DNA from 4 places in the Streptacidiphilus sp. MAP12-33 genome. Region 1 is predicted to be linked to each of the others. Evidence: riboswitches for the same ligand, from Rfam matches in the RefSeq annotation. Region 1 holds a riboswitch; each other region holds the start of a gene.
The links. Region 1 has a riboswitch for cyclic di-AMP ahead of ABH931_RS10215 (C40 family peptidase). Riboswitches for the same ligand answer to the same signal wherever they lie in the genome.
Positions count from the first base shown of each region.

Region 1 (7,670 bases):
CGCCCCGGTCGCGGCGTCACCTCCGCGCCCGCTCGGGTGGGGCCAGTCCGGTGGCGGCACCAGTTGGCCGTGGTGGACGGTGAAGCCGAGTTCCCGCAGGTAGGGCCGGGCCTGTTCGAGCAGTGAGAGCACCCGGAAACAGGTGCGGAAGCACAGCGCCGCCAGCGGCAGCTCCACCAGCAGGGCCATCACCAGCGCCTCGACGAAGTCCCGGGTCGTCGAGGCGAGCATCACGTCGAACCACGCGTCGGTGACCAGCAGCGCGCCCGCGACCGCCGTCACGATGGCGCTGCGCGGCGACAGCCGCAGTATCCGGACCGCGCAGGCGGTGAAGACGATGATCAGCAACGCGTCGAAGCCGCCCCAGGCGACGTCCCAGTGCGCGGCGCGCTCACGGCCGGGGAGGGTGAGGAAGAGCAGGATCGTCCACGGCACCAGGATCACGGCCGAGCAGAAGTAGAGCAGCGCCAGCCGGGGCCGCACCACGCGCTCGCTGTGGTCCAGGGCAGGGGTGAGGAAGGGCGGCGGCTGCAGGAAGCGCGGCAGCCGGCCCTCCCAGTGCTCCCAGCGTCCTGCCGCCCCGATCGCACGACCGCTCGCGGGGCCGCTCGCAGGGCCGCTCGCAGGGTCAGTCCGCATGGTTCGGCTCCTGCCGGTTCGGCACGTAGCCGAGGTCGACCGCCTTCGCGGGCGGGCCGTCGCGCCGCAGGTCGGCGAGGAGGGAGACCAGCTGCGGCGGCCACAGCACCTCCTCGACCTCGGCGAGTTCGGCGGGTGTGAACCAACGGCAGTCGAGGATGCCGTCCGCCGCGAAGGAGGCGGTCAGGTCGCCGACCGGGTCGCGGCGCGGCGCGGACGCCAGGAAGATCACCTCGTGCTGACGGACCAGGCCCACGTCGCCGCGGTGGTAGTCGTGCTCCCAGCGCCACAGCTCCGGACCGGTGACGACGTCGGTCCAGCCGGTCTCCTCGACGGTCTCGCGCAGCGCTCCCGCGAGGGGGTCCTCGCCCTCGTCGAGGCCGCCGCCCGGCAGGACCCAGTGCGGGCCGACCTCCGCGTCGTGGTGGCGTTGCAGGAAGACCGCGCCTTCGGGGTCCAGCACCAGCAGCCGCGCGGCGGGGCGGCGGGGGCGCTCGCCGAGCGCGGGACGCTCCGCGAGCAGGAAGCCGTAGTCGTCGCTGACGCGGTCGGCGCCGTAGCGGTCGCGCAGTTCGGCCTCGCCGGTCTCGTGGACGAGCCAGCCGTGGTGGCGCAGCCACTGCGCGTGGTTGCGGCGCAGCCCTCCGCGCCACAGTCGGGTGGCCCCGGCCATGGCCGGGTCCCGCACGGCCAGTTCGCGGGTGCGGCGCAGCGAGCCGTCGCGGACCAGGGAGAGCCGGCTGCCGGGGGCGGAGAGGTTGCCGATCCGTTCCAGCAGGGCGGCCGCGTCCGCCGCCTCCAGGTAGACGAGCAGGCCCTCGACCAGCCAGGCGGTCGGCTGCCCGGGGTCGAACCCGGCGGCGCGCAGCGGCGTCGCCCAGTCCTCGCGCAGATCGACCGTCACGACCTGGCGCTCGACCCGGGGGTGGGCCCCGACGTCGGCGAGGACCCCCTCCTTGAACGCGACCATCTCCGGCAGGTCGAGCTCGAAGAGCGTGACGCCATCGGGCCAGTCGAGGCGGAAGGCCCGGGAGTCGAGCCCGGCGGCGAGCAGGACCACCTGGGTGCAGCCGGCGTCCGGGGCGACCGCCTCGCGCAGGTAGTCGTCGAACCAGGCGGTGCGCAGCACCAGATGGGCGGACATGGCCTGCCACGCCTCGGTCCGCTCGCGGCCGGACGTGCGGAGCTCGCGCGGCCCGCCCTCGTCCACGGCGGCGGCGCGCAGGAACGCGGCGGCGTAGGGGTCGTCGAAGAGTCGGTCCGGGCGGGCACTCTCCGCCGCGCGGGCCAGCGCGACGCCGAGGGCGGTGCGGTCGACCCCCTGCGGCGTGGCGGCGCTCCCGGTGTCTCGATCATCAGTCACGCGCCCAATCTAGGCGCCTGGCCGCACCCGCCGGAAGGGGATTCGGAACCAGCCACTTGGGGGCCACTAAACGGCGTGGGCCGACCGGGTGAAGGATCTCCTCCGATTTCTGCATTTACGCAGGTCATTACCTATTCCCGCGAGGAGAAATCGATTTCTGGAATCCGTTTGCCGTTACTCCGGACGCAGCAGGAATTGCGACCCAAACGTCGCGTGACAAGAATCACAATGGCCTGGCGGAACGTGAAGACGGCATAAAAACGTGCCAATACTGTCCGCCGAACGAACAAAGTCCTCGCCACCGTGGCGGGGCGGTCCGGCCGGACGCCTAGTCTCGCCACCGGTCGGACGCCAGGTGCTCACACACACCTGACAGGCGAGAACGGGAGACCCAGGCAGGACGGCACGGCGTCAGGGAAACGCCGAGCCTTGGGGTGAAGCCGCAAAGCACGTGTCGTGCGCGGCCGGGCAGCTTCTGGAGCCCGAACCCGACAGGGACGACTTTCGTAGGCGGTTCCGGAAGGGCTTCCGCATGTCCGCGTCCCATGATTCCGCGCGTCACCATGCCCTGAACCAGATCCAGAACCACCCCCAAGGGCAGCCCGGGCACCAGAACGGGCCCGGCCGCGGCCGGCACGCTCGACGCCCGCAGAGCGGCGTCAATCGGCTCCTCGGCGTGAACGACGGCTCCACCGGCCGGCGCCTGAAGGCGGGGCTCACCACCCTCGCCGCCACCGGCGCCCTCCTCGGCGGCACGGCCGTCGCGGCCCCCTCGGCCGACGCGAGCGCGCTCACCATAGGGCAGAAGGCCCTCAGGATCGCCCAGTCCAAGCACGGCGACCCCTACCGCTGGGGCGCGACCGGCCCCAACTCGTTCGACTGCTCCGGTCTGACCTACTACGCGTTCAAGCGCGCCGGCCACCGCCTGCCGCGCACGGCGCAGGACCAGTACAACCACGTCCAGCACATCTCGTTCCGTCAACTGCGGCCGGGCGACCTGGTCTTCTTCCACTACGGCTCGTACGTCTACCACGTCGGCATCTACGCCGGTCACTGGGAGATCTGGCACGCGCCGCACTCCGGCAGCTACGTGAAGCTGGAGCACATCTGGACCGACTCGGTCTGGTTCGGCCGGGTCAACTGAGCAGCAGCGCCAGCAGGCGCGCGAGCGCGTCCGGATCCTCGCCCGCCTCCGCCACCGGGGCGAGGAACCCGCGCTCGACCTCGTGGCGGACGGCCTCGGCGCGAGCCAGCAGGTCCGCGCCGGGCCCGGTCACGTGGAGCGCGTTGCGACGGCGGTCGTGGGGGCTGCGACGTCGCTCGACCAGCCCCTTGGCCTCCAGCGCGTCGGCCAGGGCCACCATCGTGGTCCGGTCGACGCCGAGGGCGGCGGCCGCCTCCGCCTGCGACAACGGCTCCCCCGCCGCCCCCGCGGCCAACACCGCGAGAACGGCCAGCTCGCGCCCGTCGATCCCGAGCGGCGCGAGCGCGCGGGCACTGGCCTCGGCGAAGCGGAGCTGGGTGTGCTTGAGCAGGTAGCCGAGCCGGGCCTGGAGGGCGCCCGGCGTCACGTCGTCGGTCATGCCCGCATGGTAGTCGACGATCCTGATAGTCAGGAGAGCTGATGATCGGCTAGCCTGACGGTGTTGCCCGAGGGAAGGACACCGCCATGGCACTGAGCTTCGGCGTCAAGACCACACCCATGCGCGTCGGCTACGACGAGATCCTGCGTGTCTGGCAGGAGGCCGACGAGACCCCCGAGATCCAGGACGCCTGGCTCTGGGACCACCTGATGCCCGTCGCCGGGCCCCCGGACGGCACCATCCTCGAGGGCTGGACGTTGCTCAGCGCGCTGGCCGCGCGGACGCGACGCCTGCGGCTCGGGCTGCTGGTCACCAGCAACCGCATCCGGCCACCCGCCGTCCTGGGCAAGATGGCCGCGACGGTGGACGTCATCTCCGGCGGACGGCTCGTCCTGGGCCTCGGCGTCGGCGGCACCCACCAGCCGCCTGGCGCGGGCGGCGTCGCCGGGCCCAACCCCGCGGAGGCCGAGTACGCCGCCTACGGCCTCTCGCTGGTCTCCCCCGGCGAGGGCCTGGCCCGCCTGGAGGAGACGATCGCGATCCTGCGCGCGATGTGGAGCGAGAAGGTCTTCGACTTCGCCGGCCCGTTCACCACCCTCACCGACCATCGCAACGAGCCCAAGCCGGTCCAGCCGGGCGGCCCGCCGCTGCTGATCGGCGGCTGGGGCGACCGGACCCTGCGCCTGGTGGCCGAGCACGCCGACATCTGGAACATCCCGGGCCCACCGCACAACCGTGTCGAGTACCTGGCGGAGCGCGCCCGCGTCCTCGACGCGCGCTGCGCGGCGATCGGCCGCGACCCGCGCACGCTCACCCGGTCGGTGCAGTACATCGTCGACTACGCCGACCCGGCGGGCGACCGGGCGACGCTGGCGCGGCTGGTGGAGCTCGGCTTCACGCATCTGGTGCTGAGCCTGCGCGCTCCCTACCCGCCCGGGGTGGTGCGGTGGCTGGTCAACGAGATCATCAGGCCACTTCGGCAGGAGGTCGCACCGTGACGGGCGCGGGGCTCTGCTCGATCGGCCGCGCGCGCGAGAAACCACCCGGGGCGGACGGCCCCGCGCATTGAGAACCACCCGCGTGCAGGTGGCCTGCCGCGCACGCAGCCGATCGAGCAGAACCTCGCGCCCCCAACGGGGTGCCGTCTCGGCGATCAGCTGGACCGCCCAGGCGATCTGCCCGCGCATTGAGGACCACCCGCGTGCAGGTGGCCTGCCGCGCACGCAGCCGATCGAGCAGAGCCTTGCGCCCCTAACGGGGTGCCGTCTCGGCGATCAGCTGGACCGCCCAGGCGATCTGGGTGTCCGTCAGGTCCGCGCGAGCGGTGAGGCGGAGGCGGCTGAAGCGGTCGGGGACAGACGGCGGGCGGAAGCAGCCGACGCCGAGGCCCCGGGCGCGCAGCTCCGTCGCCCAGGCCAGCGCCGCCTCCGGCGAGGGAGCGCGGACGCCCACCACCGCCGCGTCCGGCACGCTCGCCGGAAGGCCCTCCGCCAGGAGACCCGCGGAGAGCGCGTGCGCGACCTCCCGCGCACGCTCCGCGCGCGCGGGCTCGGCGCGGAGCACGCGGAGAGCGCCCAGCGCCGCGCCCGCCGCGGCCGGCGCGAGGCCGGTGTCGAAGATGAAGGTGCGGGCCGCCTGCACCAGGTGCTCGATCACCCGCCGCGGGCCCAGCACCGCGCCGCCCTGCGAGGCGAGGGACTTGGACAGGGTCACCGTGGTGACCACGTCCGGCGCCCCGGCCAGGCCTGCCGCCGCCGTCGCGCCCGCGCCGCCGGGGCCGAGGACGCCGAGGCCGTGCGCGTCGTCGACGACCAGCGCCGCACCGTGGTCACGGCAGACCGCCGCGAGCTCGGCCAGCGGCGCCGCGTCGCCGTCGACGGAGAAGACGGTGTCACTGACGGCGATCGCCCGCTCCTCGCCACGCGTCGCCAGCTCGGCGCGGAACGCGCCGGGATCACGGTGCGCGGCGCGCGCCACCCGGGCGCGGGAGAGGCGGCAGCCGTCGATCAGCGAGGCGTGGTTGAGCGCGTCGGAGACGATCAGCGCGCCGGGGCCGGTCAGCGCCGTGAGGGCGGCGAGGTTCGCGGTGTAGCCGGAGGAGAAGACCAGCGCGGCCTCCACGCCGCAGAACTCGGCGAGCTCGCGCTCCAGTTCGGCGTGCAGCTCGGTGGTGCCGGTGACCAGGCGCGAGCCGGTCGACCCACCGCCCCACGTCAGCGCCGCGTCCCCCGCGGCCCGGGTGACGCGGGGGTCGTGGGTGAGGCCCAGGTAGTCGTTGCTCGCCAGGTCCAGCACGTCGCCGACCGCGGGACGCGGACGCAGGGTCCGCACCAACCCGGCGCTACGGCGCTGCTCGGCGGCGGCGTCGATCCAGGCGAAGGGGTCTGCGACGGCGATGCTCATGTGCCGACCCTTTCAGCTCGGCCCCGGCGTGGACAACTCGCCGCGCATGCGACATCGATCACCCCGGGCAGGAGGGGTGGAAACGGACTCAGCCGCTGCAGGCGCCACGCTGGGCCTGCTGCCACGCGCAGCGCGGGCACTGCGGAAGTCCAGCGGTGTCCGCCGCGTACTCGGTCGGCCCGCCGCACCGCACACAGGCAGCGACCGGCTCGCCCGGCCGCGCCGGACGGCAGTCGGCCTCCGTCCCCAGAGCCGGGGCCGCAGCCGGAGCAGCAGCCGGGCAGTAGCCATCGGCGTCGGAGCCGACCGGCTCACTCATCCCACAGCACCGTGTCGCCGACCTGCGCCGACAGCGTGAACTGCGCCGCGTTCAGCGGGCCGGGCTGCGTCTGCGCGGCGCCGGTCGCGGCGGCCGCCTGGACGACGGTGACGAAACGGCCGACCTGCTCGACCCGCTGCTGCTCCGTGCTCGACAGCGGCGTGACGGACGGCAGTTCGTTGCCGGGCTGGCGGAAGTCCGCGTAGAGCGTGTTCTGGCCCGCGCCGCTGAACATCGGCTTGGCCTGGCGCGCGGTCGCCGCGTCGGGGTAGCCGAAGACCGTGACCGAGGCCACGACGCTGTGGTCCGCGCTCACGTAGGACGCCGTCACATAGCCCTGGCAGGAGGTGGTGACTCCCGACGGCGAGTTCGGAGCGAGGACGTCCGCGCAGTTCGTGGACGAGCCGAGGGCGTAGCGGGTGGCCTGGAAGGCGTTCGGGTTGCCGGGGCCCGCGGGGATCTCGACCGTGGCCGGGAGCAGCGAGGCGGACTCGGGCAGGGTCGACGGCGCCGCCGACGCGTTGTCGCCGCCCGCGGGGGCGGCGAAGCTGTCCTGGGAGATGCTGCTGCCGCCGGCGTTCGCGGCGCCGCCGTCGCCACCGGTGTAGTGGACCTCCATCCACGTGGCGACCGCCGCGGACACGGCGAGCACGCCGAGCAGCGCGAGGGCGCGCGTGCGGCGGGGCCGTTGGTCCGGGGCCGGCTCACCCCTGTGGGTCATGCAGCAGAGTGTAGGGGGCAAACACCCGTCCGAACGAGTGGGGGTGAGACCCCGACAAGCCCCGGCCACCCGTCACGACCAGGGACGATTGGCATCGGAACTGGTTGATCCAGGACAACACACCCAGCTGTGTGTGAGATGTTCTATGCACTTCCGCTATGGCGGCGCTCGATCCCCGCAAGGCAGGATCGCCTTCATGGATCTGCTCGACACACTCGTCTCCAAGGCGCTCGACCGCGAACTTCCCACGCGTGAAGAGGCCCTCGCCGTCCTTGCCACCACGGACGACGAGCTTCTCGACGTCGTCGCCGCCGCCGGCCGGGTGCGCCGTGCCTTCTTCGGTCGCCGCGTCAAGCTGAACTACCTCGTCAACCTCAAGAGCGGCCTCTGCCCGGAGGACTGCTCCTACTGCTCGCAGCGACTCGGCTCCAAGGCCGAGATCCTGAAGTACACCTGGCTGAAGCCGGACCAGGCCGCCGCCGCGGCCAAGGCCGGGGTCGCCGGTGGCGCCAAGCGGGTCTGCCTGGTGGCGAGCGGGCGCGGCCCGACGGACAAGGACGTGGACCGGGTCACCGACACCATCGCGGCGATCAAGGAGGAGAACGAGCAGGTCGAGATCTGCGCGTGCCTGGGCCTGCTCTC
Region 1 is NZ_JBGCCA010000007.1:209,577-217,246, forward strand. It holds gene ABH931_RS10205 (hypothetical protein) at 1-639, opposite strand, end outside; gene ABH931_RS10210 (SAM-dependent methyltransferase) at 629-2,002, opposite strand; cyclic di-AMP (ydaO/yuaA leader) riboswitch at 2,359-2,530, shown strand; gene ABH931_RS10215 (C40 family peptidase) at 2,679-3,146, shown strand; gene ABH931_RS10220 (MarR family winged helix-turn-helix transcriptional regulator) at 3,139-3,585, opposite strand; gene ABH931_RS10225 (LLM class flavin-dependent oxidoreductase) at 3,672-4,583, shown strand; gene ABH931_RS10230 (8-amino-7-oxononanoate synthase) at 4,837-5,988, opposite strand; gene ABH931_RS10235 (hypothetical protein) at 6,300-7,028, opposite strand; gene bioB (biotin synthase BioB) at 7,225-7,670, shown strand, end outside.

Region 2 (7,670 bases), on a different contig from region 1:
TCATCGAGCAGGACGGCGGCGGCGCCGACGTCTTCGCCCACTACTCGAACATCAGCTCGCAGGGCTACCGTGAGCTCTTCGAGGGCCAGAAGGTCGAGTTCGACGTCACGCAGGGCCCGAAGGGCCCGCAGGCCGAGAACATCGTGCCGCAGAGCTGACCTCGCAGCTGACCGACGTCAGCACGCGCGAGAGCGCCCCGCACCGGCAGGCCGGTGCGGGGCGCTCTCGCGTGCTCAGTGCTGGTGCTTGGACCGGCCCTCGTTCGGGAACCTCAAGCCGCCCATGAGGAAGACCAGCAGTCCCGCGCAGATGGCGATGACAGCGATCGAGAACCCGATCATCTCCAGGACCTTCACGGTTCGCCCCTTTCGTCCCTTCGGACCCTAGGGCAGACCCGGGACGGCGGCCAGTCCTGTCACACCGTTCGGCGCCGCAGCGTCGCCGCGCCCAGGGCCAGCGCCAGCAGCGTGCAGCCCAGCACCACCACGAGATCCACGGCGAGCGCGCCGTCGAATCCGCTCTGCGTGGTGATCCTGTTCATCGCGTCGACGGCGTAGCTGAGCGGCAGCACGTCGGAGATCGCGCGCAGCCAGCCCGCCATGGTGTCACGCGGCGTGAACAGCCCGCAGAGCAGCAGCTGCGGCAGCAGGAAGGCCGGCATGAACTGCACGGCCTGGAACTCCGTCGCGGCGAACGCGGAGACGAAGAGCCCGAGCGCCATCCCGAGCAGGCCGTCCGCGACGGCCACGGCGAGCAGCGCCCAGCTCGGCCCCGCGACGCTCAGCCCGAGCAGACCGACCGTCAGCCCGAACGCCAGCAGCCCCTGGACCAGGGCCACCAGCCCGAACGCCAGCGCGTAGCCGAGCAGCAGGTCCAGCTTGCCGAGCGGCATCGTCAGCAGCCGCTCCAGGGTGCCGGTGGTGCGCTCGCGCAGCGTGGCCACCGCGGTCACCAGGAACATCACGATCATCGGGAAAATCCCGAGCAACGGCGCCCCGAGGCTGTCGAAGACCTCCTGCCGCCCGTCGAAGGCGTACTTGAGCAACACGATCAGCAGGCACGGGACCAGCAGCAGCATGGCGATCGTGCGCGGGTCGCTGCGCAGTTGCAGCAGCACCCGGCGGGCGGTGGCGAGCGTGCGGTGCGGGTTCATCGGCCGTCCTCCGTTCCGGCTGCCCTTCCGAGTCCTGGTGCGGCTCCGGATGCTGGTGCGGTCCCGGATGCTGGTGCGGCTCCGGCGACGAGGGTGAGGAAGGCCTGCTCGATGTCCGCCGCGCCGGTCGCGGCGAGCAGCGCCTGCGGGGTGTCGTGGGCGAGCAGCCGCCCCTCGCGCATCAGCAGCAACGCGGTGCAGCGGGCGGCCTCGTCCATGACGTGGCTGGACACCAGCAGCGTCGCGCCGCCCGCGGCGAGCCGGTGGAACAGCTGCCACAGCTCCTGGCGCAGCACCGGGTCCAGCCCGACGGTCGGCTCGTCGAGCACCAGCAGCTCAGGTGTGCCGAGCAGCGCCGCCGCGAGGGAGACGCGGGCCCGCTGGCCTCCGGAGAGCCGACCGACGAGGTCCCCGGCGTGCTCGGTCAGGCCGACCTCCTCCAGCACCCGCGCCGGATCACCCTTCGGCGCGCCGAGGACCTCGGCGAAGTAGCGCAGGTTCGCGAGCACGGTGAGGTCGGCGTAGACGGACGGTGCCTGCGTCACGTAGCCGACCCGGTCCCGCAGGGCCGGCGCCCCCGCCGCCAGCCCGAGCACCCGCACCTCCCCGCTCTCGACCCGCTGCACTCCGACGACGCTGCGCAGCAGCGTCGTCTTTCCGCAGCCGCTCGGTCCGAGCAGCCCCGTGACCGAGCCGCGCTCGACCACCAGATCGATCCCGTGCAGCACGGGCCTACCGCCCCGCGTGACGCGCAGCCCGCGCACGTCGATCGCGGGCGTTGAATTCATCATGCGCTGAGTTTGGCGCCCGAGCCCCCTGCGGTCAAGAACCGGAACCGCCCGACCTACTCGACTGCCAGATAGTTCTGCAACGTCGGGGCGAGCAGGGGGACGAGTTCGTCCGGCGTCGCGGAGGCGATGGGTTCGGCACCGATGACGTAGCGGGCCACCGCGAGGCCGATGATCTGGGAGAGCACCAGCTCCGCCCGCAGCTCGGGGGACGGACCGCCCAGGTCGGCGGCGAGGCGGAGGACCAGCTCGCGCACCATGAACTCGCGCAGGATCCCGGCGATCTGCTCGCTGCCGACCGCCGTGCGCAACACCGCCAGCAGCCGGTGAAGGACCTCGGGCTGTTCCCACAGGGCGAGGACGAAGCGCGCCAGGCGCTCGCCCATCCCGTCACGGTCGCCGGACAGGACCAGCTCGACCACCGCGGAGGGATCGATCGGGAAGTCCAGCGCCGCCAGGAACAACCCCTCCTTGCTGCCGAAGTAGTGGTGCAGCAGGGCGGCGTCCACCCCGGCGGCGCGGGCGATGCCGCGCATGCTGGTCTGCTCGTAGCCACGGGCGGCGAACTCCGCGCGGGCGACCTCCAGGACCGCGCCGCGGGTGTCGGCGCCACCGGGTCGGCGCCCCGTACGGCGCGGGGCCTGCGCCCCGGCCTCTTCCTTCTCGCTCATGCCCTCATCCTTGCCGACGCTGTCGGATGATCCTTCATGCACGAGCCATGACTCTGCAACGTCGCGGGTCCACGATGAGCTGCAACACGTTCTCATCGGAAGGGTGAACGCCATGGCAACGGCCCCAACTCCCTTGCAACTCACGCAACTCGGTGGTCGCATCGGCGCCCTCGCGCACGGGGTGAAGCTCGGCGGCGAGCTGTCGGCCGAGACCGTCACGCAGATCCGCGCGGCCCTGCACACGCACAAGGTGATCTTCTTCAAGGGTCAGCACCACCTCGACGACGCGAGCCACGAGGCCTTCGCCCGACTGCTCGGGCAGCCGGTCGGGCACCCGACCGTCCCGGCCGCGGACGGGCGATACGTCTTCGAGCTGGACGCCACCAAGGGCGTGCGGGCGAACAACTGGCACACCGACGTGACCTTCGTGCCCTCCTATCCGGCCGCCTCCATCCTGCGGGCCGTCGAGCTGCCACCGGCCGGCGGGGAGACGATCTGGGCCAACACCGCCGCCGCCTACCGCTCACTGCCGCCCGCCCTGAAGGTCTTCGCCGAGCACCTGCGGGCCGTCCACACCAACGACTTCGACTACGCGGCGCGGCTCGGCCTGCGGCCGGAGCTGGCCGAGAACCGAGAGGTCGCGGAGCTGTTCCGGCAGGTCTTCGTGTCGACCGCGTTCAAGACCGAGCACCCGGTGGTGCGGGTGCACCCCGTCACCGGGGAGAAGACGATCCTGCTCGGCGCCTTCACCCAGAGCCTGGTCGGGTTCGCCAGCGACGACAGCCGCGAGCTGATCGCCCTGTTCCAGCGCTTCGTGGAGAAGCCCGAGCACACCGTCCGCTGGCGCTGGGAGGTCGGCGACGTCGCGATCTGGGACAACCGCGCCACCCAGCACTACGCGGTCAACGACTACGGCGACGAGCCGCGCCTGGTCCGCCGGATCACCCTCGACGGCGACCTGCCCGTCGGCGTCGACGGGCAGCCCAGCCGGCTCCTGGAACCGGCCGAGCCGCCACGCGTCGCCGGGATCGTCCCGGCCGCGGAACTGGAGGAGCTAGCGCTCCCCCGCTCCTGAGATCTCCTTCGCGTCGGCCGCGGGCGCCGCCGGGCGCGCGGCCGACCGGCGTGAGGCGATCAGGGAGGTCACCGTGGTGACCGCGAGGACGCCGACCACGACGGCGAGCGAGAGCGGCGTGCCGATCTCCGGCGCGGCGTGGACGCCCGCCTCGTGGAGGGCGTGCAGGAGCAGCTTCACGCCGATGAAGCCGAGGATGATCGACAGGCCGTAGGAGAGGTGGACCAGCCGGTCCAGCAGTCCGCCGACCAGGAAGTAGAGCTGGCGCAGGCCCATCAGCGCGAAGGCGTTGGCGGTGAAGACGATGTAGGCGTCCTGCGTCAGCCCGAAGATCGCGGGGATGGAGTCCATCGCGAAGAGCACGTCGGTGGTGCCGATGGCCAGGATCACCAGCAGCATCGGGGTGACTAGGCGGCGGCCGCCCTCGACGACGGTGAGCCGGGTGCCGCGGTAGCCGTCCGTGGTGGGGAAGCGGCGCTCGACCGCGCGCATCAGCTTGCTCTCCTCGTACTCCTCGTCCGGGGAGCCGCCGCGGGCCTCCTTGATCAGCTTCCAGGCGGTCCAGATCAGGAAGGCCCCGAAGAGGAAGAAGATCCACGAGAAGGAGGCGATCACGGCGGCGCCGGCCGCGATGAAGACCGCCCGCAGCACCAGGGCGATCAGCACCCCGATCATCAGTACCCGCTGCTGGTAGACGCGCGGGACGGCGAACTTCGCCATGATCAGCACGAAGACGAAGAGGTTGTCGACGCTGAGCGACTTCTCGGTGACGTACCCGGCGAGGAACTGCCCGGCCGGCGCGGAACCGGAGTGCCACCACAGGAAGCCGGCGAACAACCCGGCGAGGCCGATCCAGATCGCGGACCAGACGGCCGCCTCACGGATGGAGACCTCGTGCGGCTTGCGGCCGCCGACGAAGAAGTCGACAGCGATCAGGGCGACGAGAACCACGATGGTGGTGACCCACATGGCCACGGAAACGTCCACGGACGTCCTTCCTCCGGCAGAAGCGAGCGTGCTTCACTGCCGGAGGTCTCCTCCGCCCTGCCGGGAACCGGCCGGGCCGACACGCCCGGGAGGTGCCGAGGCACCGCCGTGATGACGGACGTGTCGTTTCAGGGAGTACTCCCCTCCGCTTACCCGACCAGATTAACAAACCTCAGTGGTAGACGCGCAGGTAGTCGACGGAGAAGGTGATCGGGGTGCTGCCGCTCGGCGCCGGGTGGTACTGACCGGCGGAGAGGGACAGGTTGAGGATCAGGTAGGCGGACCAGTTGGCGCCCACGCCCGTGTTGTCCGAGTAGACCTTGACGCCGTTGACGTACCAGTCGACCGAGTTCGCGCCGTACTTGGTGCCGATGGTGACCCAGCCACCCGGCTTGATCGCGTTCGCGTTCGTGTAGTACGTCCCGCCGCCGTTGACGTGGTTGGTCAGCTCCAGCAGGTTCGGGTTGTCCGGGTGGTACTCGAAGGAGTCGATCTCGCCGTTGCCGTTCTTCCAGGTCCACAGCGCCGGCCAGGCGCCCTGACCGGTCGGCAGCTTCATCCGGGACTCGACGTAGTCGCCGGTCTTGACCTGGAAGCCCTCCTGGGAACCCTCCGTGGTCAGCAGACCGGTGGTCCAGGCCTGCTTGCCGTTCTCCAGGGTGTGCGAGCTGGGCTGCGCGGTGAAGGTGGCGACGCCGTTCGCGACGGAGACGTCGTTCGGGTCCAGCCAGTCGAGCTTGTTGTCGCTCGGGTTGTGGTTCCCGTACTGGTACGACGTCGTGGTGCTGGAGACCCAGCGGCTGGTGTTCAGCGAGTTGAACTCGTCCGACCAGATCGGCGTGCTGGAGGAGGCCACACCGGCCGGGATCGAGCCGGCGGCGGCCGGGGTCGACGGGGAGGGCGTGGGCGTCGGCGTCGGCGCGGGCGTCGGCTTGGTGCTGGATCCACCGACGGTCAGCGTCTTGGCAGCCAGGTTGTGCCAGGTGCCGGCGGTGTCCAGGTAGGCGCCGAACATGGTGTAGCTGCCGGCCGGGAACTGGCGGGAGGCGGTGAGGGTCAGACCGCCGGAGCAGACCCGCGCGTTGCTGTGCCACTGCGGGAAGTCCAGGTTGTTGCCGGCCGCGTCGCGGACCGCCACGCCCAGGGAGCGGAAGGTGACGCAGGAGCTCGACGTGACCGTCAGCTTGGCGGTGGTCCCGGAGGCGGTGGTCGTGGCGGTCAGGCCGGTCTCGCTGACGCGGGGCGTCGCGGCCTGGGCCGAGGTGGCGGCGACGCCGCCGAGCAGCAGGGCGGGCGCCGCGGTGAGCGCGGCTATGCGGGCAGGGGTCGACAGGGTGCGGCGCATGAGGTGGGCCTCTCCGACGCCTGCGAGGTGAGCTGTCGGATTCGGGCCGGAGAAGTAGTGGCCCGGCCGCGCGCACGCGGCTTCACCCCGAGCCCCGGCCCGGAAAAGGGCAGGGGCGGCTTACCTGTGGTTCCCCCGCTCCGGCCCTGGTGACTCGTCGTTTCCCGGCATCGAGGGGCTGGACTCGGCGTGCCCGATGCGGGTGTCCGCCGACTGTGGGGGCGGACCCCCGCACATTAGGCAGATATAAAGATCGACTCCAAACATTCGGTCGGCTAAGAGACTTCTCTCACACCGACCGCACCGACCGCACCGACCGTCACAGGTACTGCTCGATGACCGGCAGCATCTCCTGGAACGTGCGCCCCTGCGCTGGAACGCCGATCGCGGTCAGCTGCCAGGCGCCGTCCTCGTCCCGGTCGACCTTCGCCATCACCTGGCCGCTGTGCTCCCCGCCGCCGTTGAGGGTGAAGCGCGCCAGCTCGGCGCCGGACGCCTCGTCGACCAGCCGGCAGTGGAAGCGCTGGACCTCGGCGAAGCTCTGCCCGTTGTAGGAGTTCACCGTGAAGACGATCTGCGTGATGTGCGGCGGGACGCGGCCCAGGTCCACGCTGATCGACTCGGTGTCCAGGCCGCCGCTGCGTCGGTCCCCGGCGTGCCGCACCGAGCCGTCGTTGCTGACCAGGTGCCGGAAGAAGACCACGTCGGCCAGGGTGCGGCTGGCGTAGAGCACGGCGGAGGCGTCCAGGTCGACCTCCCGCTCCCGCCGCCGCCCCCCGAAGAACCCCTTGCGTGGCGCCCCCTGCCAGCCGAGCCCGAGCCGGATCACCGGCGGGCCCGCCTCCCCCTCCGGCCCCTCGAGACGGATGCGCTGGCCCGTACTCAGACTCACCGACATGGCTCGGCCCTCCCCACATGTGTCGGACGCCCGTGGACCGTTGTCCGTTCCCTGTGCAGCTTCTATCGAGCACCATAGGCGCTCGGCCCGAAGGACGGGTGAAGAAAACGGGCGTCGAACACTCAGGCCATTCCGGCTTCGCGCATCTGGCGCAACTCCTTCTTCAGTTCGTTCACCTCGTCACGCAGGCGGGCCGCCATCTCGAACTGCAATTCGGCGGCCGCATTGTGCATACGCTCCGTCAGTTCCGCGATCAGCTCGGCCAGCTCGGCGGCCGGCAGGCTCCTGGCCTCCTTGGCGTCCGCCTTGAGGCCGAGCACCGGCACCGGCGCCTTCTGGCCCCGGCCGCCCCCGCCGCCCTGGCGGTAGCCGGTGCTGAGCAGCTCGGCGGTGTCCATGTCCTCGCGGGTGAGGGTGTCCAGGATGTCGCCGATCTTCTTGCGCAGCGGCTGCGGGTCGATGCCGTGCTCGGTGTTGTACGCCTGCTGGATCTCGCGACGCCGGTTGGTCTCGCTGATCGCGTGGTCCATCGCCGCGGTGATCCGGTCCGCGTACATGTGCACCTGGCCCGAGACGTTACGGGCGGCACGGCCGATCGTCTGGATCAGGGAGGTGGGCGACCGCAGGAAGCCCTCCTTGTCCGCGTCCAGGATCGCGACGAGGGAGACCTCGGGCAGGTCGAGGCCCTCACGGAGCAGGTTGATACCGACCAGCACGTCGTAGTCGCCGGCGCGCAGCTGGCGCAGCAGCTCG
Region 2 is NZ_JBGCCA010000008.1:178,752-186,421, reverse strand. It holds gene ABH931_RS11100 (cold-shock protein) at 1-158, shown strand, start outside; gene ABH931_RS11095 (hypothetical protein) at 234-356, opposite strand; gene ABH931_RS11090 (ABC transporter permease) at 416-1,153, opposite strand; gene ABH931_RS11085 (ABC transporter ATP-binding protein) at 1,150-1,944, opposite strand; gene ABH931_RS11080 (TetR family transcriptional regulator) at 1,998-2,612, opposite strand; gene ABH931_RS11075 (TauD/TfdA dioxygenase family protein) at 2,725-3,687, shown strand; gene ABH931_RS11070 (TerC family protein) at 3,667-4,674, opposite strand; gene ABH931_RS11065 (family 16 glycosylhydrolase) at 4,847-6,019, opposite strand; cyclic di-AMP (ydaO/yuaA leader) riboswitch at 6,024-6,189, opposite strand; gene ABH931_RS11060 (TerD family protein) at 6,339-6,917, opposite strand; gene uvrB (excinuclease ABC subunit UvrB) at 7,040-7,670, opposite strand, start outside.
Region 2: linked by a shared signal. The riboswitch ahead of ABH931_RS11065 (family 16 glycosylhydrolase) and the one ahead of ABH931_RS10215 (C40 family peptidase) in region 1 are both predicted to bind cyclic di-AMP.

Region 3 (7,670 bases), on a different contig from region 1:
GCAGCGCCGGTGACCGATGGCATCTACCGGATGGCCGTGACCAGTGGGCACGGGCATCAGGAGACTGTTGCCCTGGCCGAACAGCAGTTGCGCCAATGGCTCAAGGCGCTGCACTACGACGAGCCGGGCACCGGAAACGGGCGGCGCCGGGTCGGGCCGCAGGCCGTGCTCGACCAGGTGGCGCGTGGCAAGGCCGTGCAGGGGCGGCTGGCCCGCTGGCGGCTGCGCGAGTTCACCGTGCAGGGGATCTGGCAGACCTCGCTGACCGTGGCCACGGCCAAGGACGGCCGCACCTGGGTCCAGCTGGACGCGGAGCAACTGCCGGTGCGCGGCGAGGAGCCCGCCAAGGCGCCGGTCCCGGCGCTGGCCCGGGGCCTGCTGGACGTGCTGGACGCGACGGAGGGCGAGCAGCCCGGCTCGGCGCGGGTGCACGCGTTGCCCGGCGTGATCGAGCGCGCCGACGTCGACACCATCCTCGACGAGCTGTGCGACCCGGACCGGCGGCTGCCGATCGTCGTGGCCAGCACGCCGCTGCACACCGACTTCGAGGACTGGCTCGACGACACCGTCGATCCGCTGCTGCGCAGCTGCAGCGGCATCGCCGTCCTCTACGCCCTCGCGCCCGGCGCGGAGCGGACGTTCAACGCCGCGCTGGAGCACCACCGGGTCTACGGCGGGGCGGTCCGCACGTACCTGCCGGGCCTGGACCCGGCCTGGGCGCCGGAAGCGTCGCGGCACCGGGTGATGTCCCGTTCGACGATCGAGGAGAACCTGCGCCGGGCGTCCGGGCTGCTGGCCTGGCTGCCTCGGCGGCTGGCGGTGCAGGCTCCCCTGCCGGACCAGCTGGTCGGCCTGCCGCCGCTGCGGCCCGAGGGCCTGCCCGAGGCGGACGCGATCCAGCCCGGTGGCCTGCTCGTGGACCACGAGGAGGAGGAGGCCCACGAGCAGCGGGCCCGCGCGGAGGAGCTCCAGGAGGTCCGGCGCTGGTTGCGGGCCGCGGAGGAGCGCGAGTCGCTGCTGGCGGCGGAGTACGACGAGCAGTACAGCGAGCTGCGCGCGGTCCGCACGAAGCTGCGCACGCTCTCCGGCCGCCCGGTGCGTCCGCAGGACGCGGAGCCCGCGACCTTCGCGGAGCTGCTGGACCGCCTGGACGAGTTCCCGCTGCTCGACTTCACCGGCGACGCGCGGCTGACGAAGGAGCTGGACGAGCAGACCGACCACCCGACCTGGGTCCGGATGACCTGGGACGCGCTGCTGGCCCTCCAGGACTACGCGGAGTCCGCGAAGGCGGGCTCGGCCGGCGGCGACTTCCGCAGCTGGTGTGAGAACACCCCGCCCGACTGCCACCCCTTCCCGCCGCGCAAGGTGATCCGCGGCGAGTCCCGCACGGTGAGCACGAACGCCAAGTGGAAGCGGGAGCGGCTGCTGCCCGTCCCGGTGGAGGTCGACTCCTCAGGCCGGGTCTTCATGGGCGCCCACCTGCGAATAGGCGGGGGCGGTACGGCACCGCGACTGCATTACCACGACGACTGCTCGGGAACGGGCCGGATTTACATCGGCTATGTCGGACTCCATCTTCACAACACGCGCACAAACTGATTGACGGAGGTTCACTTTCCATGGCTCAGGTCCCCTCTTCGCTGATAGCCGCCACCGGCCTCGTGGGCGGCTTCGCCGTCGCCCGCGCGACGAAGCGCCGTGAGCTCGGCGGCGTCGCCCTCGCCGCGGCGGGCGGCTTGGCCGCGCGGCAGTGGCAGAAGGCCGCCGGGCCGAAGGCGGCGGCGGGCCTGGGCGGCCTCTACCTGGCCGCGTTCGCGGGCTCCCACCCGCTGGCGAAGAAGCTGGGCGCCTGGCCGTCGGTCCTCACGGTGGCGGGCACGGTGGCGCTGGCCAGCTGGGCTGTGGCCGACCGCAAGTAAGGGTTCCCGTCAGCTCCCGCAGGTAGCTCAGCAACCTGCGGGGCGCGAGGAACTGCGCGGGGCTCTGCTCATGTACGGCGTGCGCGAGAAACCACCGGCGTGCGGACGGCCCTGCTCAGTGAGGACCATCCGCACGCCGGAGGGGGCACCTCAGGGGCACCTCCCGGCCGAAGGCTGGGTGATTGTCGCGCACGCGGTACGTCGAGCAGGGCCCCGTGCCCCTGTTGCCCCTACAGGCTGAGCCCGTGGGCGGCGAACCAGGCCGTGGGGTTGACGGGCTCCGCGCCGTCGGGGCGGACCTCGAGGTAGACGTGGGGGGACGTGAAGCCGCGGGAGGATCCCACGCGGCCCAGGGGCTGGCCGGGAGTGACAGCCCCGTGGCCGACGGCGATCGCGGAGAGGTGGCAGTACCAGATCTCCGTACCGTCCGGCAGGGTCTCCACGACGCGGTACCCGTAGGAGCCGGCCCAGCCGGCCGAGGTGACGGTGCCGGCGCCGACCGCGCGGACAGGGGTGCCCGCGGGGGCCGGGAAGTCCTGGCCCGGGTGGAGGTGGGACCAGTAGGAGGCATCGCGGCCGAGGCCCGTCGCGGCGAAGGCGATCGGCGGGACCAGGGTGCCGACGGCGCGGACGCGCTCCGCCGCGGCGGCCTTGGCGGAGGCCGCGGCCGCGGCCTCGATGCGGGCCGATGCCGCCGCAGGCGCGGCGGCGGTGTGCTGCTCCGGGGTGCCCTGGGTGCGGATGCGGTCCAGCAGTGCGGAACCGGCGTCCGAGCCGTGCGCCGCCGACGCGTGTGCGTGCTCGTCGACGAAGAGCGAACCCGCGGCGCCGCCGTGCTCGACGCGCTCGCCGTGGTCCGCGGCCAGCGCGGGACCCGCGAGGCCGATCACGCTGCTGGCGCCGACGGCCATCGCTGCCAGGCCCAACGCGGCGCCGCGCTGGCGCGGCAGGGCGAGGGAGGGCTGCTCGGTCGGCGCCGGGGTCTCGACCTCGGCCGGGTATGCCGCCATGACTGGCGTGCTCCTTTCCGTCCCTTCGCCGACCGGGTTAGCTGACGGGTTCGGAGAGGGAGGTCTCCTACGGCCGTAAGGCCGATACACCCCAGGTGCGTTGGGTCCCCGGTTCCATGAGGATTAGGCGATACACACGACGTCCGTGCGTACTGTTATGGAAAGTTAATACTAAAGCGGCCTGAATCCAAGTGGTTCCCGGGGTGCAGTTGGGACCACAGCGGCCACTGCTCCCGCCGGCTCACCGTCCGACTGAAGTTTCGTCATCGAACCGGGCATGCCGGACAAACGCTCCCAATGCCGAGGCCAGCAGCTTCTGGAGCAGGCTGTACGCGAGGATCGGGACCAGCACCGCCGGGTTCCCCGGCAGGCGGGTGACCGCGACGACCGCGCCCGCGCTGCTGTTGTTCATGCCGGACGCGTAGGCCAGCGCGATCGCGTCCGCGCGCGGCAGGCCGAGGCGCCCGGCCAGGATCCAGCCCGTCAGGAACGAGCCCCCGCACATGGCCGCGGTGGCGACGGCCACCAGCAACAGGAAGTCCGGGTCGGGGCGGGCGACCACCTGGCCCAGCCCGCCGCAGGCGTTGGTGTAGCTGAGCAGGACCACCACCGCCAGGTTCGCCGCCCGGACCGAGGGCAGCGCGGCGGTGAGCGCGCCGGGGTGCCGGGCCCGCGACCACCGGCCGAGCGCCAGACCGGCCGCGCACGGCAGGACCACCGTCACGACGGCGAAGACGCTGCACGCGTGGGCGGCCGCCGCGTGCAGATCGGCCGCGTACGGGCCCGAGGCGAGGAAGCCGCCGAGGTGCAGGCCGAGCGGGATGGTGAGCGGGCTGAGCAGGGTGCTGCCGATGACCAGGCCCAGCGTCAGCGTCGCGTTGCCCTCGCTGCCCTGGGCGAAGACCGTGGCCCCGGCCGCGACCGGCATCGCGCCGACCAGGGCGAGCCCGACCAGCAGGCTCTGGGCCTCGTGCGGGCTGTGCCAGCCGTCCGCCGCGAGGGCGCCGACGGCGAGCAGGGCGGTGGGCACCAGCGCGTTGGCGGCGATCCCGACGAGCAGGGCCCGGGGGTGGCGGAGCAGGCCGGGCAGCGCCTCGGCGCGGGCGGTGAGCCCGGCGTTGAAGACCACGGCGGCCAGCAGGCCGGCCTGCAGCGGGACAGCGGCCCCGCCGAGGTGGAGCGGCGTCACCGCACGCAGCGTGAGGCCCGGTTCGGGCCAGCCCGCCGCGAGGGCGTAGGCCAGCAACATGATCCAGAGCAGCCGTCGCTGGGCCGACGCGACCAGAACGGAGAGGGTGGAGTTCATCGTGGACCGCCTTCCGGCACACGTGCGCAACTGATCGTGCGCCTGTGGCGGCATCAGATCAGGTGCGTACCCGCACCATCCAGCGGACCTGCGACGATTCATGACTTCGAGCGAATCTCGTCATGATCGGGAAGAGGGGTGCACAGGGTAGAGCCAGGCCACGAGCTGTCCGGCGATCGCGTCGGAGGAGAGCGTGCGGGCGCCCGCGAAGCTGCCGTCCTGGGTGGTGGCCCGGACGCTGCCGTCCGGGTTGAGCACCACCAGCGCCGGGATGCCACTGCGCTTGAGGTCGATCCAGCGGGCCGCCAGGGCGGTGTTGCGGTCGAAGTGCCCGACGTCGACGGTGACCAGCCGGTAGTCGCGCTGGAGCAACAGCCTCACGGCCGGCTCGGTCGTCCGCTGGGCCAGGGCCTGGCAGTCCACGCACCAGGAGGCGCCGAACTCCACCAGGACCGGCCGCCCGTCCCGGCGCGACCGCGCGAGCGCCGCGGCGACCGCACCGGCCGCGTCGGCCTTGGCGTCGTACCCGGTCGGCACCGGCGCGGGCGCGACCGGCGCGACGCTGACGAAGGGCTGCGCGTAGTGCGGTGCGAGGGCGGCCCCGCGCCCGTCCACCTCCACGCAGCCGGCCAGCGTGAGCAGCGGGGCGGTCAGTGTGAGGAGGCACAGGGCCCGCAGTGGTCGTCGTCGCACATCGTCCAGTGCAACACCCGCGCGGCACCGGAAAGTGTTCGACGCGCCGTCACCGCCCGGCCACGGGACTACTGCAAGGACAGGTAGGCGAGGCTGCCGGCACCGGCGACGAAGCAGTAGATCGCGAACGGGGTCAGCGTCTTGGTCTCGAAGTACTTGTCCAGGAACCGCACCGCGACGTAACCCGCGACGAAGGCGGCGACGCTGCCGGCCAGCAGCTGGCCGTGGATGCCCGCGCCCTCGGAGCCGAGCAGGCCGGGCATCTTCAGCAGGGCCGCACCACCGATCGCCGGGGTGGCCAGCAGGAAGGCGAAGCGGGCGGAGTCCTCGTGGCGCAGGCCCTTGAAGATGCCGGCGCTCATGGTCACGCCGGAGCGGCTGATGCCCGGCAGCAGCGCGGCGATCTGCGCGGCGCCGACCCAGAGCGCGTTGACCCAGCCGAGCTTGACGATCCGCCGGTCCGAGAGGACGTCGGGGTCCACGTTCTCGTCGCCCGGCAGGGCCGCGTCCCCGGCCCGGCGGCGGCCGGTGCCGCCGCGCTTGAGCCGCTCGGCGGTGAAGAGCACGAAGCCGTTGAGCATCAGGAAGAACGCGGCGACCTCCGGCTTGCCCAGGTGCTCGCGGAAGAACTTGTCCAGCGCGATCCCGGCGACGCCGACGGGGATGGTGGCCACGATCAGCAGCCAGGCCAGCCGCTGGTTCACCGTCTCGACGCGCCGGTCCCGGATCGAGCTGTACAGCCCCTGGATGATCCGCGCCCAGTCCTTGCGGAAGTAGACGACCAGCGCGAGGGCGGTCGCCAGGTGCAGGCCGATCAGGACGCTCAGGTAGGGCGACTTGTCGCCCGCCACGTTGAGGTCGTCCGAGAACGGCTTCCCGAGCAGCGCCGGGATCAGGAAGCTGTGGCCGAGGCTGGAGACCGGGAACAGCTCGGTGACGCCCTGGAGCAGGCCGACGCCGATCGCTTCGGGATAGGTGATCACGGACATCGGTATGGCGACCTTGGGCTGCTGGAGGGACGTGGACGTCGATCAGCCCGAAATTACTACAAGCGTGTAGACGCAAGGAGCCGAGATGACGGGTGTTCATTCATCCGTCGAGTGATGTTCACCGGGGCGAGCCGGAGCGGCAGTCGATGCGGTCGGTCCCCCTCGCCTCGGGGCGCGGGGAACCCCCGCGCCCCTGAGGTGGCTATGCCGCCGTGGCCAGTTCCGCCGGCTGGAGGTGGGAGCCGGCGACCACCGTCGAGCGGGCCGGGACCGCGTTGTCCGCGGCCGCAGGCAGGACGCGGCGCAGGCGCCAGGCCGCGACCGTGATGGCGACGCAGAACAGGGAGAGCACGGCCAGGTAGAGCGTGGACAGGCCGGCGCCCACCAGGAGCACGCCCAGCGCCGGGCCGAGCGCGATCGCGACCTGCTTGACCAGCGCGAACGCCGCGTTGTACGTGCCGAGCAGGCGCGCCGGGGCGAGGTCCGCGACGATCGGGCCGAGCGTCGGCGCGAGCAGCGCCTCGCCGACGCCGAAGAGGGCGTAGGTCGTCATCATCGAGCCGATCGCGGCGAACGAGCCGCCGTGGAAGAGGCCCGCGACCGCCGCGAAGATCCAGGCGGCCAGCCACACCACACCGGTCGCCGCGATGGCGGTCGTGCGGCGACGGCGGGAGGTGATCCGCACGACGACCATCTGCAGCAGCACGATCGCGAAGGTGTTGACGCCGAGGCCGAGGCCGAGCGCGGACGGGGAGATCCCGACCGTGCTGGTCGCGTACGCGGCGACGCCGCTCTCGAACTGGCCGTAGCAGGCGAAGAAGATCAGCCCGGCCAGGATCGACAGCTTGACCATCGCGCGGTCGCCCAGCAGGGTGCGGAAGTCCGAGCGGCCCCGCTCCGCCGCGGTGGCCTCGGTGACGGACGGCGCCGCCGGGAGCCTGACGGTACCGGTGACGGCGGCCAGCACCAGGAACATCAGCGCCTCGATCGAGAAGAGCAGCGTCAGGCTGCCCGGCCGGGAGACGTCGACGATCTGGCCGCCGAGCATCGCGCCGATGCCCATGCCCAGGTTGACCAGGGTGAACTGCAGCGCGAAGGCGTGCGCCCTGGTCGCGCGGGTGGAGCAGCGGACCACCATCGTGGCCAGCGCGGGCTGGCAGGTGGTGACGCCGGCGCCGAACAGGAAGGCCGCCGCCAGGATGGTCCAGTGCGTGGTGGCCAGCCCGAAGGAGGCCGCGCCGAGGGCGGTCAGCACCGCGCCGGCGACGAGCACCGGGCGCGGGCCGAAGCGGTCGATGCCGCGTCCGCCGAGCGGCAGCACCACCAGGGCGGCAGCCGCGAACAGCGTGAAGACCAGCCACGCGGTCAGCGATCCCAGACCGCGCACCTGCTCCACGTACACGAACATGTACGGCAGGGTGAACCCGCTGCCGAAGGCACTCAGGGCGTTCCCCACCTGGACGCGGCGAAGCGCCCCCTGCGTCGCGTTCTCCCTCGTGATCACCATGTCCCACACCGCCCTTCCCACTGACTCCGTCTTCGTATCGAACGAAAGAATACACTACTAAAGTCTTCAGAGCGCAAGTTTTAATCCCGTAAGGCTTGAGCATGAGACACTGGGCGCATGACAGAGTCGTCCCCGGAGCCGCACGAACTCGCGATCAGCGAGCAGGTCGCGGTGTACCAGCGCGAGTTCCCCAATGTGGATCCGCAGGTCGAGACGATCGTCTCGACGCTCAGCCGGCTGAGCCGC
Region 3 is NZ_JBGCCA010000039.1:76,412-84,081, reverse strand. It holds gene ABH931_RS32205 (hypothetical protein) at 10-1,599, shown strand; gene ABH931_RS32200 (hypothetical protein) at 1,620-1,919, shown strand; gene ABH931_RS32195 (M23 family metallopeptidase) at 2,150-2,929, opposite strand; cyclic di-AMP (ydaO/yuaA leader) riboswitch at 2,942-3,069, opposite strand; gene ABH931_RS32190 (bile acid:sodium symporter family protein) at 3,171-4,235, opposite strand; gene ABH931_RS32185 (thioredoxin family protein) at 4,356-4,928, opposite strand; gene ABH931_RS32180 (undecaprenyl-diphosphate phosphatase) at 4,997-5,917, opposite strand; gene ABH931_RS32175 (MFS transporter) at 6,120-7,424, opposite strand; gene ABH931_RS32170 (MarR family winged helix-turn-helix transcriptional regulator) at 7,542-7,670, shown strand, end outside.
Region 3: linked by a shared signal. The riboswitch ahead of ABH931_RS32195 (M23 family metallopeptidase) and the one ahead of ABH931_RS10215 (C40 family peptidase) in region 1 are both predicted to bind cyclic di-AMP.

Region 4 (7,670 bases), on a different contig from region 1:
CGGCGGCGGCCGACATCTTCGCACTGGGCGCACTGATCGCGTACGCGGCGTGCGGACGTCCGCCGTTCGGCGAGGGCTCGGGCGTCGACATGCTCTACCGCATCGTGCACACCGAGCCCGACCTGAGCGCCCTTCAGGCGCTCTCCCCCGACCTCGCCGAGGCCGTCGCGGCCTGCCTCGACAAGAACCCCGGCGCGCGCCCCACCGCCGACCGCCTCGCCCAACTGGCCCGGCAGCGCTGCGTCCTGGACACGCCCGACTGGCCCGAACCGGTCATGGCCCCACTCCGCGCCCGGGCCGCCTTCGCCGCGCTCCCCGCGCCGGACCCGGCGACCCTGCGCCTGACACCGCCCGTCCTCCCGGCCCCGGCCGCCCCACGCCACCGCCGGCGCTGGTTCGCACCGGTCGTCATCCCGGTGGTGCTGACGGTCGGCGTGGCGACCGGCCTGCTGCTCGTACCGGACCTGTTGCCGTCCCACGCGGCGACCGGCGCCGCCGGCTCCGGCCCTTCGGGGAGCACCACGCCGCCCTCCGCGTCCACCTCGGCGGGCGGTCGCGGGGGCTCCCCCGGCGCCGGTCCGAGCGCCGGCCCCGATCCGAGCCCGTCCGCCGACGCACCCGGCACGCCCGGCACGCCCGGCCGGACCGGTGCCACGAACTCGACGCCCGGCAGCAGCGGATCAACGGCCGGAAGCGGCAACAACGGCAACGGCAACGGGACCACACCCGCCACCCGGCCCACCCACACCGCGACGGCGTCCCCGACACCCCCGCTCGGTCCACGATGCGTGCTGAGCATCAACAGCTCCACGTGCAGCAGCAACAACCCCGCCGTCGTGCTGCAGTGGTTCCACGGCAACGGCGACCAGGGCTGCACCTTCACCGGCAACATCACCTGGGGAGACGGCTCCACCTCCAAGGGCACCACCTCCGGCGGCCCCGCCGGCACCTACTCCACCCTCGCGACCCACCACTACCCGCGCCCGGGCACCTACTCGATCAGCGTCCAGGCCATCACCGACTCCGGTCTCTGCCTCGCCTTCGGCTACAACGCCACCTTCACCGAGACGAGTTGAGCAGTTCACCCTGGCCCTCCGCTCCGGGAGCGTCCACGTGACGGCGGGAACCGCGCACGCCGCGACGCCGCCGGGCGGCGCCGGGCGGCGCCAGGGAGTTGGTCCGGACCATTGACAGGGCATCAGCAGATCACCAACCTTGGGGCAACCTTGTCGAGCCCTCTTCGCCGGGAGGCGATGGATGCGCCAGCACAGAGGCAGAACCCCCACCCTGCTCGCCGCCGCGACGCTCGCACTGACCGCCGCCGCCCTCGGCGGCGCCGCGCCCGGGCAGGCCGCCACGCCGCAGGCGGCCGCGGCGACCAGCCCGATCCAGGTCTACGGCGCCTGGCACTGCTCCGACGACGCCTGCACGTGGGCGACCGTGCGGGACATGACGGACTTCGACCAGAAGAACCACTGGCTGATCGACCGCGGCGACGGCCACCCCTCCGTCAACCTCGTCGTGCTGAGCTTCGTCAACCCGCTGCGCCTCCTCAACGGCACCACGGACGCGGGCGACACAGGCGGTGTCCCGAACGGGATGACCCAGGCGATCGTCGACTACTTCACCAGCCACGGCATCCGCGTGATGCTCTCCATCGGCGGCATCACCTACGTCAACGACTGGGACACCGCGCTCTCGCAGAACCCCACCCTGCTCGGCCAGAAGGCCGCCGCGCTCGCGACCCGGCTCGGGGTCGGCATCGAGATCGACTACGAGAACTCCTCCAGCCCCGACCTCACCGGGCTCCAGGCGTTCATCACCGCCTACCGCGCCGCCCACCCCTACGACGCGACCGGCGCCGACCCTGCCGCCCGGCTCACGATCGACGTCGCCGCGGGCGACCGCTGGTTGGTCGGGCTGGACCAGTACGCGACCGCGAACTGGCTCAACACCAGCAACCCCGTGCTGGACTACGCCAACGCGATGGTGCCCAGCAAGCAGCCGTCCACCTCCACCGCCGAGTCCAACTGGCAGGAACACCTGAGCGGCAAGCCGACCTACAACCCGCCGATCCCGCCGCTCGCGCCGGCGAAGTTCACCGGCAGCCTCTACATCGCCGAGGGCTCGTCCGTGCGGCCGGAGTGCACGACGTTCTCGACCTCCGTGGAGAACACGACGGGCAGTTGGGTGCAGAGCGCGGCACCGGCCGGGGCCGGGACCACGCCGGGCATGCTCGGCTACATGTTCTGGGCGGCCGAGATGCCCTCGACCAGGGGCGTCACCACCGACCCGCCCAACAGCTGCCAGGGCGGCGTCGGCGTCGGGTCGTCCACCTACGGCGTCCCTGTTCCGATGCCCGCCCTGCGCCAGAACTGACGTCACCTCACAGCACGGACCCCGCGACCTCGCTCAGCCGGGAGGGATCGCCGTAGATGTCGAGCGCGACGATGCGCTCCTCGACGACGGTGAAGGCCATCAGCACGTACGGCCGGCCCTCGCGCAGGACGAGCGTGGCCGCGGCGCCGTTGACCAGCACCGGGCGCAGCTCCGCGCCCGGGACGTAGCCGATGCGGGCGTTCTGGGCGACCGTGCCGGCCCCGCGGATCAGCGCCGGGCGCGGGAGCGGGAGGGCGCCGAAGTCGGCCCGGCCGACGACGTCCGGGTGCAGCACCGAGACCAGGGCGTCGAGGTCGCCGTTGCGGGCGGCGGCGAAGAAGGCGTCGACGACGACACGCTGCCGGGTCAGGTCCCGGTCGGGCGAGGGAGCGTCGGCCTGGGCGACGCGGCGGCGGGCGCGGCTCGCGAGCTGGCGGGTGGCGGCGCTCTCGCGCTCCAGGACGGCGGCGATCTCCGGGAACGGCACCTCGAACATGTCGTGCAGGACGAACGCGAGCCGCTCGTCCGGCGAGAGGGTGTCGAGAACGATCTGCAGGGCGAGGCCGACCGAGTCGGCCAGCAGCACCGCGTCCTCGGGGGTGGGCGGACCCTCCGCGCCCACCACGGGATCGGGCAGGTGCCCGTCCCACGCCTCCTCCCGACGGGCCGTGCGGCTGCGGAGCGCGTTGAGGCACACCCGGCCGACGACCGTGGTGAGCCACCCGGCCGGGTTCTCGATCTCGTCGGCCCGCGCGTCCGCGTGCACGATCCGCAGCCAGGCGTCCTGCAGGGCGTCCTCGGCGTCGGCGAAGGAGCCGAGCATCCGGTAGGCCACGGCCCGCAGCCTGGGCCGGTGCGTCTCGAACTGGTCCGCCCACCACTTCTCGTCGTTCACCGGGCCCAGTCTTCCACCTAACGCCGCCTCAGACGGCCGTGTCAGGCCCCGCGACCAGGCGCACCGCGTAGGGGCGCAGGCTGTCGTCGCCGTGCTCGACGCGGTAGCCGAGCGCGGTGAGGGTGCGGACCAGGGCCTCCGCCATCACCACCCGGACCGAGGTCGCGCCGGATCCCTCGGAACCGACCGAGGGGTGGGTGCGCCAGTGCAGCCAGACACCGCCGACGGCGTCGTCGAACGCGTCGACCTCCACCTCGACGCCGGCCAGGGACGACGGCGTCACCTCGTACGGCTTGGCGTTCAGCCCTGATGCGAGCAGGTCGCGCTCGACCCGCGCGGCGAGCCGTAGCAGCGCTGCGGCGGCGGGCGGATCCAACCGGCGCGGCCCTGGCGCGGGCTCACGCGGCCCTGGTGCGGGCTCACGCGGTCCGGCGTCCCGCTCGGCCGCGGGATCGGCCACGGGATCGACCGCAGGCTCGGGCCCGGAACCGGGCTCGCGCGGTCCGGGCCCGGCGGCCCCAGCGGGCCCGGACGTGGCCTGGGAGCGGGAGGCAGCACCGCTCGCGGCCCCGAAGGCGGCCTCGACAGCGGCCCGGGCGTCGAGCGCTTCGCCGGGCTCCGGTTCGGGATCCATGGCAGCAGCCTAGAGAAGCCTCACGCGTCTCCGGGGCCACTCGGGGCATGATCGGGGAAGGTCGCATATGCCCCCCGACAGGTCGACCCGCGAGGAGAGCCGTGGAGATCCGCTACAGCTGCGAGCCGAGCCCGGACGCGTCCGCGAACGAGGACTTCGTCCTCGCCGGGCCGCAGTTCGCCCTGGTCCTCGACGGCGCCACGCCGAGCGGTCTGCCGACCGGCTGCGTCCACGACGTGCCGTGGTTCGTGGCCCGTCTCGCGGGGCAGCTCGGCGCGTTCCTGCTGGCGCACCCCGACGAGCCGCTGCCGGAGGTGCTGCGGCAGGCGATCCTGCGCACCCGGGACCTGCACCCGCAGTGCGACCACGGCAACCCCGACAGCCCCTCCAGCACCGTGGCGCTGCTGCGTGCCGACCCCGGCGCCGACCGCCTCGACTGCCTGGTGCTCGCCGACTCGCCCGTCGTCGTCCGCACCTCCGAGGGCCGGATCGAGGTCGTCGCGGACGACCGCATCGACCAGCTGCCCGCCTACGACCGCGAGTCGGTCAGCGGGCTGCGCAACACGCCCGGCGGCTTCTGGGTCGCCTCCACCCGCCCGGACGCCGCCGAGCACGCGGTGACGGCGTCCTTCCCACTCGCCCGCGTGCGCGAGGCCGCCGCGCTGTCCGACGGGGTGACCCGCCTGGTGGAACGCTTCGGCTGGAGCTGGACCGAGCTGCTCGACACCCTCGCCGCCGACGGTCCGGCCCACCTCACCGACTCCGTCCGCAAGGCCGAACTCGCCCTGGCCGAGGGCACGTTCCACGGCAAGCGCCACGACGACGCGACGACGCTGCACTGGCGCATGTGACGCATACGACGCGTGTGACGCGAACGCGCGGCCTCCCGTCCCCGGTGGGCGGGAGGCCGCGCGGCAACCGTGTCTCAGATGTGACGCATCATGTAGATCGTGCCGACCGTCGTGATCGACTCCATGCGCACGTACGCCCCCGTGTGCGGGGCGTGCAGGATGATCCCGCCACCGGCCCACATGCCCACGTGCTGGCCACCGTTGAAGAAGACCAGGTCACCGATCTGCAGGTCGGCGACGGAGGCCACCGGAGTGCCCTCGGCCATCTGGGCGTAGGTGTCCGGGCCCAGCGAGTAGCCGGCCTGGGCGTAGGCCCACTGCATCAGACCCGAGCAGTCGAACTCGTTCGGGCCCTTGGAACCCCAGTTGTAGGGGTCGCCGATGCGGGTCTTCGCCGCCGCGAACGCCGCCATCTCGATCGAGTCGCCCGCCGTGCCGTGCGGGTGGAGGTTGGAGCCCGTGCCGCCGGTCAGCTGGGTGCGCTGGCTGGGCGTCATCGAGTTGAGGAGCTGCTGCGTCGCCTTGACTTTGGCGGCAGCGGCGGCCTTCAGCGCGGCGGCGTGCTGGGTGACGGCCTGGAGGGCCTGGAGCTCCTGCTCCGCCTCGGCCTTCTCGCGCGAGAGGAGGTCCTCCTGCGTGCGGAGCAGGCTCAGCTGGGCGGCCTCGTTGCCGGACAGCTGGTTCATCGAGGAGGCCTTCTGCAGGAACTCGCTCGGGTCGCTGGTCAGGATCAGCTGGACGGTCGGGTCCACCGCACCGGTCATGTACTGGCTCTGGGCGATCGCGCCGACGCTGTCGAGCAGCGTGTTGGCCTTGGCCTGCTCGCGGGCGATCTCGTCCTCCAGGATCGAGACCTTGTGCTGCAGTGCCTGCTGCTGCGCCTGCGCCTGGTCGTAGGCGGCGACGGCCTGGTCGGACGCGTTGTTCAGCTGGTCCAGCTGTGACTTCAGCTGCGCCGTGGTCGGCTGCGGAGCGGCCTGGGCCGACTGCGTGGCGAGGCCGACGCTGGTGGCCGCGACCACGGTGAGCGCGGATATTCGGGTGCGGGTACGACTGGGCGCGGCGGGACGGCGGTGGGACGCCACCTGGACGGGCTCCTTCTTCCTGGCCGCCTACCGGGTGAGCTGACGGGTTCGGGCCGGAAGTCTCGCCCTACGACATCTCACCGGCCGCCGCCCGTGCGCACCTGCGTGCGCCCGCGCGTAGCGGTCGACCTGATGCCGATTCACCCCGAGGACGTGGGTCCCCGGCTCCGTCTCGGCCCCGGTGCCCACGCCGTGCGCGGAACGACCGAACCCTCGACAGACTCGACGGGAACCGCCGCGGATCCCCCCTCGGAAGATCGACTGCACAGCGGTTCGAAAGGGAACCATAGTTGCCCGATCGTGACCGAATCAACTGGCGCGTCAGAAACACGTGTCCACCCACGGCTCCACCTCGGGGTGGAGGCCGCGCAGGCCGACGCCGCGCGACCCTGGAGACATGAGCGGAGTGCAGACTGCCGTGCACGGCGTCGTCTACGGCTGCATCGTGGTTTTCGCCGTGACCTGGGTGGGAGCGGCGGTGTACTTCGGGTCCCGCGGCGCCGGTTCGCCGGAGCGCCGTCGGGCGTGGCTGCGCAGCCTGCGCGCCTCGATGCCGGCGCGGGTGGCGCTGGTGGCCGGCATCCTGGTGCTGATCGAGCTGACCCGGCGACCGGACGGCCCGTTCTGGCGCCACCTGCAGTACTGGAACCCGGTGCTCGGCGTCGCGGGTGCGGCCCTCACCGTCGCGGCGACGGCGCTCCTGGTCTGGTCCCGGCTGGTGCTCGGGGTGATGTGGGCGGGTGTCCCGCTGGTGCAGGAGGGCCACGAGCTGCGCACCACCGGTCCCTACGGCCTGGTGCGGCATCCCATCTACACGGGACTCCTCGGGCTGGTGCTCGGCGCCGCGCTGGGCCTCGGATTCGGGGTGTGGGTGCTCTACACGGCCGTCACCGTGCCGTGGGCACTGCACCGGGTCCGGGTCGAGGACGACCTGATGGCGGCCGAGTTCGGCGATCGGTTCCTCGCCTACCGCCTCCGCGTCCCGGCACTGCTGCCACGCCGGGTCCGGCGACGGTAGGCGAGAGGTCTCAGACCATGAGCGGGACCGCGTGGATCTCGTCCGCCATGTGTCCGGCCCGTTCGTGGACGCGCTGGACGGCGTCCATCGAGGGCGCCTCGGACAGGCAGTAGACGGTGCCCGACTCCGGGTCCGCCCAGGCCTGCTTGAAGTGGACGTGTTCCTCCGCCTCAATGGCGAGATCGGCCTGGTGCGCCGCCGCCAACTGCTCGGCGGTGATCCCGTTCATGCCGTGGTGGACGTCCATGAAGAGAGTCATGATCGCGAGACACCTCCCTCGGCCGCCGGCCCGGGGCCGTCCCGGGACGGTCCGGTGGCCCTTCCAGGATGCGCCCGCCGCCCGTCCGCGGCCTCTTCAGGGCTCGACGAGATCAGGTCCCGACGTGGTCAGGGCTCGACGACGTCGAGCACCTCGACCATGCGCAGCAGCTTGGCCCGGACCCGGGCACGGTGCGCGTCCGCGACGGTGATCTCCACGACCGCCGGGCCGCCGGCGGTCGTCCGCACGGCGAACGCCTGGACGGGGTGCGCGCTCAGCACCGCGGCAAGGCGCCCGAGCAGGCCACGGCCGGGCACGGCGGTGGCAATCAGGGAGGGCCCGGTCGCGACGCGAACCGGGCGCGGGACGGGGGTTTCCAGGACCGCGCTCACCGTCCCAGCATGCCAGCCTTCCCAGTGCGCGGGACGACCCGTCTCAGCACGTGGGAAAGGCGGGCAAAGCGGGCGACGGGCAGCCGCTCAGCGCGTGAGCGCGCGCAGGCGGCGGTAGGAGGCCAGGACCAGGAGTACGGTCAGGACGGCGAGGATG
Region 4 is NZ_JBGCCA010000020.1:107,815-115,484, forward strand. It holds gene ABH931_RS20805 (protein kinase) at 1-1,076, shown strand, start outside; gene ABH931_RS20810 (hypothetical protein) at 1,258-2,379, shown strand; gene ABH931_RS20815 (sigma-70 family RNA polymerase sigma factor) at 2,387-3,274, opposite strand; gene ABH931_RS20820 (hypothetical protein) at 3,303-3,908, opposite strand; gene ABH931_RS20825 (hypothetical protein) at 4,010-4,759, shown strand; gene ABH931_RS20830 (NlpC/P60 family protein) at 4,834-5,781, opposite strand; cyclic di-AMP (ydaO/yuaA leader) riboswitch at 5,855-6,038, opposite strand; gene ABH931_RS20835 (isoprenylcysteine carboxylmethyltransferase family protein) at 6,242-6,862, shown strand; gene ABH931_RS20840 (SCO4226 family nickel-binding protein) at 6,873-7,121, opposite strand; gene ABH931_RS20845 (hypothetical protein) at 7,250-7,513, opposite strand; gene ABH931_RS20850 (hypothetical protein) at 7,601-7,670, opposite strand, start outside.
Region 4: linked by a shared signal. The riboswitch ahead of ABH931_RS20830 (NlpC/P60 family protein) and the one ahead of ABH931_RS10215 (C40 family peptidase) in region 1 are both predicted to bind cyclic di-AMP.